Regions from separate parts of the Idiomarina solivarensis genome, predicted to be linked through region 2. Evidence: predicted binding sites of a transcription regulator. Region 2 holds the regulator's gene; the other holds the start of a gene.
The links. Region 2 encodes sigma-54, which starts transcription at its own class of promoters, with help from an activator protein. Its sites were predicted from a motif close to GTTGGCACGNNNNTNGNNT; they were not measured.
Positions count from the first base shown of each region.

Region 1: a site for sigma-54 is predicted at 1,806-1,824, ahead of glnA (glutamate--ammonia ligase). Genes of this name have one in related genera too.

Region 1 covers NZ_JAVFHZ010000005.1:127,960-131,385, forward strand. The annotation lists gene typA (translational GTPase TypA) at 1-1,541, opposite strand, end outside; gene glnA (glutamate--ammonia ligase) at 1,866-3,275, shown strand; gene glnL (nitrogen regulation protein NR(II)) at 3,348-3,426, shown strand, end outside.
Region 2 covers NZ_JAVFHZ010000003.1:66,833-70,258, reverse strand. The annotation lists gene lptC (LPS export ABC transporter periplasmic protein LptC) at 1-214, shown strand, start outside; gene lptA (lipopolysaccharide transport periplasmic protein LptA) at 183-725, shown strand; gene lptB (LPS export ABC transporter ATP-binding protein) at 727-1,452, shown strand; gene RBK99_RS06200 (RNA polymerase factor sigma-54) at 1,474-2,928, shown strand; gene hpf (ribosome hibernation promoting factor) at 2,957-3,244, shown strand; gene ptsN (PTS IIA-like nitrogen regulatory protein PtsN) at 3,248-3,426, shown strand, end outside.

The sequences.
Region 1 (3,426 bases), on a different contig from region 2:
CCGCGCTCTTGCAGGTTAAATAACGAGTAGGTTAGAGCTTTACCTTGGGCATTTGAGATCAGTACACCGTTACTACGCTGACCGATGGTGCCGCCTTTGTGCGGACCGTAATGGTCAAAAGTGTGGTACATCAGGCCAGTACCTGAAGTCAGTGTCATGAATTCTGTCTGGAAGCCAATCAAACCACGGCTTGGTACTTCAAAGTCAACGCGAACGCGACCCTTACCGTCTGGTGTCATGTTGGTCATTTCGGCTTTACGCAAGCCTAATTTTTCCATCACGGCGCCCTGATGCTGCTCTTCAATATCAACCGTCATGGTTTCATAAGGTTCCATTTTCTTACCATCTTCGTACTTGATGATAACTTCCGGACGAGAAACGGCTAATTCAAAACCTTCACGACGCATGTTTTCGATAAGAACACCTAAGTGAAGCTCACCACGGCCAGATACACGGAAACGATCCGGGTTGTCAGTTTCTTCAACGCGCAATGCCACGTTGTGAACCAGTTCTTGCTGTAAACGCTCAAGAATTTGACGAGAGGTAACAAACTTACCTTCTTTACCCGCGAACGGAGAAGTATTGACCTGGAAGGTCATGGTTACAGTCGGTTCGTCAACTGTCAGAGGCTTCATCGCTTCTGCTTTACCAACCGCACAAACGGTATCGGAGATTTTTAATTCGCCCAGCCCTGTAATGGCGCAGATGTCGCCCGCTGCTGCTTTGTCGGCTTCAATACGATCGAGCCCTAAGTAACTAAAGACTTTACCAATTTTGCCGTTGCGCTCTTTGCCGTCAGCGCCAACAATGGTCACTGGCTGGTTAACTTTAACGCTACCACGGGTGACACGGCCAATACCGATAACGCCTAAATAGCTGGAGTAATCAAGCTGTGATACCTGCATCTGCAAGTCGCTTTCAGGGTCAGCATCAGGATGGCTTACTTTGTTAACGATGGTTTCGAACAATGGCGTCATATCGCCATCTTGTTCATCGATATCCAATGAAGCCCAGCCGTTAAGCGCTGATGCATAAACTACCGGGAAGTCCAGCTGCTCGTCTGTAGCGCCGAGATTGTCAAACAAGTCGAAGACCTGATCCATAACCCAGTCTGGGCGAGCACCAGGACGGTCAACTTTGTTGATAACCAAGATTGGGTTAAGACCGTGAGAGAAGGCTTTCTGCGTCACAAATCGAGTTTGAGGCATAGGGCCGTCAACGGCGTCAACCACTAACAATACGGAGTCTGCCATAGAAAGTACGCGTTCAACTTCACCACCGAAATCGGCGTGCCCCGGCGTGTCCAAAATGTTAATGCGGTAATCCTGCCAGTTAACCGCTGTGTTTTTGGCAAGAATGGTAATACCACGCTCTTTCTCAAGATCGTTGGAATCCATAATACGCTCTTCGAGCTCGCCACGGCTTTCTAAGGTGCCCGATTGTTGCAACAACTTGTCGACTAGGGTGGTTTTACCATGGTCAACGTGCGCGATGATGGCGATGTTGCGAAGTTTTTCTATATCAAATACCTGAATTGTCATTAAGAACTGCCTGTAGTTGTCCGGGAGTGAAACCCGTCCAAGGGGTTTTATGAAAAATAGCGGCGTATTCTACCTGTTTGCGTCTGATTAAGAAAGGCCTGATTGTTTTTTGTTCGTTCTATTCTGTATTTTATCATTCTCACAAGTTTGACATTTACAATGAAGCTGCACCAATTCTGTGCATTATGCGCTATACTGGTGCATACTAATTTTTAAAATCGGTTGTTAATTCAGCTAAGTGACTGAATACCAATGTTAAATTCAGTTGGCACAAGCTTTGCTATACTTAGGCTGTATTTTTAGACGCTGTCTACGGAGGACAACATGTCAGCTAATAAGATTTTCGATACCATCAAAGAACACGACGTAAAATTCGTCGATTTACGCTTTACCGACACGAAAGGTAAAGAACAACACGTCACTATTCCGGTGTCGCAAATCGATGAAGACTTCTTTGAAGAAGGCAAAATGTTCGATGGGTCATCTATTTCCGGTTGGAAAGGGATCAACGAATCAGACATGGTACTAATGCCGGACAATGAGTCCGCCGTTCTGGATCCGTTCACCGATGAAATCACCCTGAATGTTCGCTGTGACATTCTTGAGCCTGAAACCATGCAAGGTTACAGTCGGGATCCTCGTTCTATTGCTAAACGTGCAGAAGACTTCCTGCGTTCATCGGGTATTGCCGACGACGCCTACTTTGGTCCTGAACCTGAATTTTTCCTGTTCAATGACGTACGTTTCCACACGGATATGAGTGGGTCGTTCTACAAAATTGACGCAGAAGAAGCGAAGTGGAACTCTGGCCGTGAATACTCAGAAGGTAATCTGGCTCACCGTCCCGGCGTTAAAGGTGGCTACTTCCCGGTGCCTCCGGTTGATTCTGCGCATGACATTCGCGGCACTATGAGCCTGGTTATGGAAGATATGGGCATGGTCGTTGAAGCACACCACCACGAAGTGGCAACCGCTGGGCAGAATGAAGTGGCAACTCGCTTTAATAGCCTGACGAAAAAAGCCGATGAGATGCAAGTGTACAAGTATGTTGTGCATAATGTGGCGCAATCTTATGGCATGACAGCAACCTTTATGCCTAAACCGCTGGTTGGCGATAACGGTTCTGGTATGCATGTACATATGTCGTTGGCTAAAGGTGGCGAGAACTTATTTGCTGGTGACCAGTATGCAGGTCTGAGTGAAACGGCACTGTATTACATCGGTGGTATCATCAAGCACGCGCGTGCTATTAACGCTTTCGCTAACGCTTCGACCAACTCCTACAAACGTCTGGTTCCGGGCTTTGAAGCACCCGTCATGCTGGCTTATTCTGCTCGTAACCGTTCGGCGTCTATTCGTATTCCGTTGGTTTCCAGTGCGAAAGGTCGTCGTATTGAAGTTCGCTTCCCTGACCCCAGTGCGAACCCTTACTTAGCCTTCTCTGCACTGTTAATGGCAGGCCTTGACGGTATTCGTAACAAGATCCACCCGGGCGATGCAATGGACAAAGATTTATACAATCTGCCTCCTGAAGAAGCGAAAGACATTCCAACCGTGTGTCACTCACTAGAGATGGCTCTGGATGCGTTGGATAAAGATCGCGACTTCCTGAAGCAAGGTGGCGTTATGGACGACGACATGATCGATGCCTACATTGCTCTGAAATATAACGAAGTAGAGACATTGAAGAAGACTACCCATCCGGTAGAGTTCGATATGTACTACAGCGTTTAATGGTTATTCGCCGGGTAAGGTCGTATCCCTTGCCCGGCTGCACCATTTTGGTGCGTAACTGTTCCTGCCTTCGTGAACGATAACGTATTACTTAATCAATTACTCACAGGCATACTCATTCTTGATGAGCGCCTGACCATTCGTTACGTCA
Region 2 (3,426 bases):
AATCCGCGCTCTGGAACCTGATACTCGGATAAAACAAGTATTAACTGAATACCTGATTATTGATTTAAAAGCAGAGTCAATGAGTACCGAACACCCCGTGACAATTCACGGTCCCAGATTATTAATTCGGGGCGATGGGATGAGTGCTGACCTGAACGCCCAACGAATGGAGCTTAAACGACATGTTAAAACGATTTTCCAGCCTGCTAAGTAACGTTATCCTGCTTGCTTTAATACCAACGGCGGTGTTCGCTCAGGGTAAATCTGACTTTAGTCAGCCGATGGAGGTAGAATCGAGCCAGGAAAAGCTTGATATAAAAAATAACCGCTTGGTTTTAACAGACAATGTCATCATTCGCCAGGGCACCTTATTAATTCGCGCCGACAGGCTCGAGGCATCCGCCAGTGAAAATGCGGAGCAAGCCGATATCTTTACAGCAGAAGGTAGTCCAGCGACGTATAGTCAAACACTTGAGGATGGCGGCCAAATTCATGCAGAAGCCAATAAAATCACCTACTTTCAGTCTGCGCGCCGACTGGAGCTTAGCGGAAATGCTCGTATTTCACAGGGAAGCAGTAGCTCCAGTGGTGATTTAATTACTTATGACCTGGAAGAGCAGACCATAACAGCGACGAGTTCCGGCGAAGAAGACAGTCGGGTGATCACTATTTTCACTCCGAAACCTAAAACTGACGCTGACCAAAAAAATAACGAGACCCCTTAATATGGCAACGTTAAAAGTTAAACACTTAGCTAAAAGCTACAAAAGTCGCCAAGTCGTTAAAGATGTCAGCCTGGAAGTTAGCCAAGGGCAAGTGATAGGTTTACTGGGTCCGAATGGAGCCGGTAAAACCACTACGTTTTATATGATTGTTGGCTTAGTGAACAGTGACAAAGGACAAATCTTACTCGACGACAACGATCTCACCCTATTGCCCATGCACGAGCGTGCCCGGCGGGGCATTGGTTATCTGCCGCAGGAAGCTTCCATTTTTCGCAAGCTGACGGTGCGCGATAACTTAATGGCGATTTTAGAGACCCGCAAAGCCTTGTCCGCTAATGAGCGTGAAGAACAGCTGGATGCGTTACTGGAGGAATTCCACATCGGGCACATTGCCAACAGCCTCGGTATGAGCTTATCGGGGGGCGAGCGCCGCCGAGTTGAGATTGCCCGGGCGCTGGCCGCAGAACCTACGTTTATATTGCTGGATGAGCCTTTTGCCGGCGTTGACCCCATTTCCGTCATTGATATCAAAAAGATTGTTGAACATTTAAAGCAACGTGGTATTGGTGTACTAATCACCGATCACAATGTACGGGAAACCTTATCTGTGTGTGAACACGCTTATATCGTCAGTCATGGTGAGCTTATTGCCAGCGGGGATGCAGAAAGTATATTATCGAATCAACAGGTTAAAGACGTTTACCTCGGTGAGCAGTTCACCTTATAACGTGATACCGGGACAGTCATTATGAAGCAAAGTCTGCAGCTAAAAATTGGTCAGCATTTGACCATGACGCCTCAACTTCAACAGGCCATTCGCCTGCTGCAGCTTTCCTCACTCGATCTCCAGGCTGAAATTCAAGAAGCTCTGGACAGTAATCCCTTGCTGGAAGTTGAAGGCGAACATGAAAGCGAAAGCACAGAGCTTCGCAGTCGTGATGAGAGAGACGACAGTCAACGAGATACCTCAGACGTTATAAAAACACAGGAAATGCCAGATGAACTCCCGGTTGACAGTAGCTGGGACGATACCTATTCGAGCCATACTCCCACTAACGGTGCGGCTTCATCGGGCAAGTCATTTGACGGTGACTTTGAGGTCTATCAGGGCGCTACCAGTGAGTCGCTGCAAGATCACTTGCTGTGGCAAATGCAGCTGTCACACTTTTCGGAAGAAGACACCTACATTGCAGAAGCTATCATCGAAGCCATAGATAACAATGGTTACCTGATGGCTGATATTGACGAAATCATTGAGGCTGTGCGATTACCTGACGTCGGTGCCGAAGAAGTCTGCATGGTGCTCAAACGCATCCAACACTTCGATCCTGTCGGCGTCGGAGCCCGCAGTGTCAGCGAATGCCTGGCAATTCAATTGCGTCAGCTAAGCCAGGATAACGACTATAAAGAGATTGCTTTATGCCTGGTCACTGAGCATATGGATCTCCTCGGAAACCGAGACTTCAGAACAATCCAGCGCAAGCTAAAATTATCGGAAGATGACTTGCGCCAGACCATGCGACTCATCCAACAGCTGCACCCTCACCCGGGCGAGCAAATTGCCCAGCAACCGGTGGAATATGTCATCCCCGATGTCGCCGTGACAAAAAAAAATGGCCGCTGGATGGTCGAATTGAATCCTGACAGCGTACCTAAATTAAAAGTGAATGAAGAATACGCTGCGCTGAGCAAAGCGGCGAAGTCCACTGCCGACAGCCAGTACTTAAAAAACCACACGCAAGAAGCTCGTTGGTTTATAAAAAGCCTGGAGAGCAGAAACGAAACCTTACTGAAAGTAGCCAACTGCATAATACAACGTCAGCAAGGTTTTTTTGAACATGGTGAAGAGGCTATGAAGCCAATGGTTCTGAACGATGTTGCTGAAGCAGTGGATATGCATGAAAGTACTATTTCGCGGGTAACAACACAGAAATACCTGCACTGCCCGCGGGGCGTATTCGAACTAAAATACTTTTTCTCCAGCCATGTGAGTACCGAGGCTGGAGGTGAGTGTTCAAGCACAGCAATACGTGCTTTAATTAAGAAGATGGTCGCTGCTGAAAATCGTAGTAAACCATTAAGTGATAGCAAAATTGCTGAACTGATAGCCGAACAAGGTATCCAAGTAGCAAGGAGGACAATTGCGAAGTACCGGGAATCGTTAAACATTCCATCATCGAGTCAACGCAAGAGTCTTTTGTAACTTTGTTAACTGCAAGAAGGAAGACGTTATGCAAATTAATTTGACCGGTCACCACATCGATATTACCGACGCTTTACGTGACTACGTAGACACAAAATTTGCCAAGCTGGAAAGACACTTTGACCATATTACCAATGTTCACGTCATCCTAAATGTTGAAAAAACGATTCAAAAAGCGGAAGCTACGCTGCATGTAAACGGCGGCGAGATTTTCGCTGATGCAAAACACGACGATATGTACGCGGCCATCGACGGTTTAATTAATAAACTGGACCGTCAGGTGATTAAACACAAAGAAAAAATGAAACAACATTAACCCATGCAACTGAGTGAATTGTTAAGCGCCGACTGCACCAAGTGTGCAGTCGAGAGCGCCAGTAAAAAACGACTGCTTGAAACCATTAGTCAAATTGTTGCTCCTAAATTATCAGGCATTACTCGCCATGATATTTTCGAGAGCCTGATAAACCGTGAGCGTTTAGGCAGTACCGGAATTGG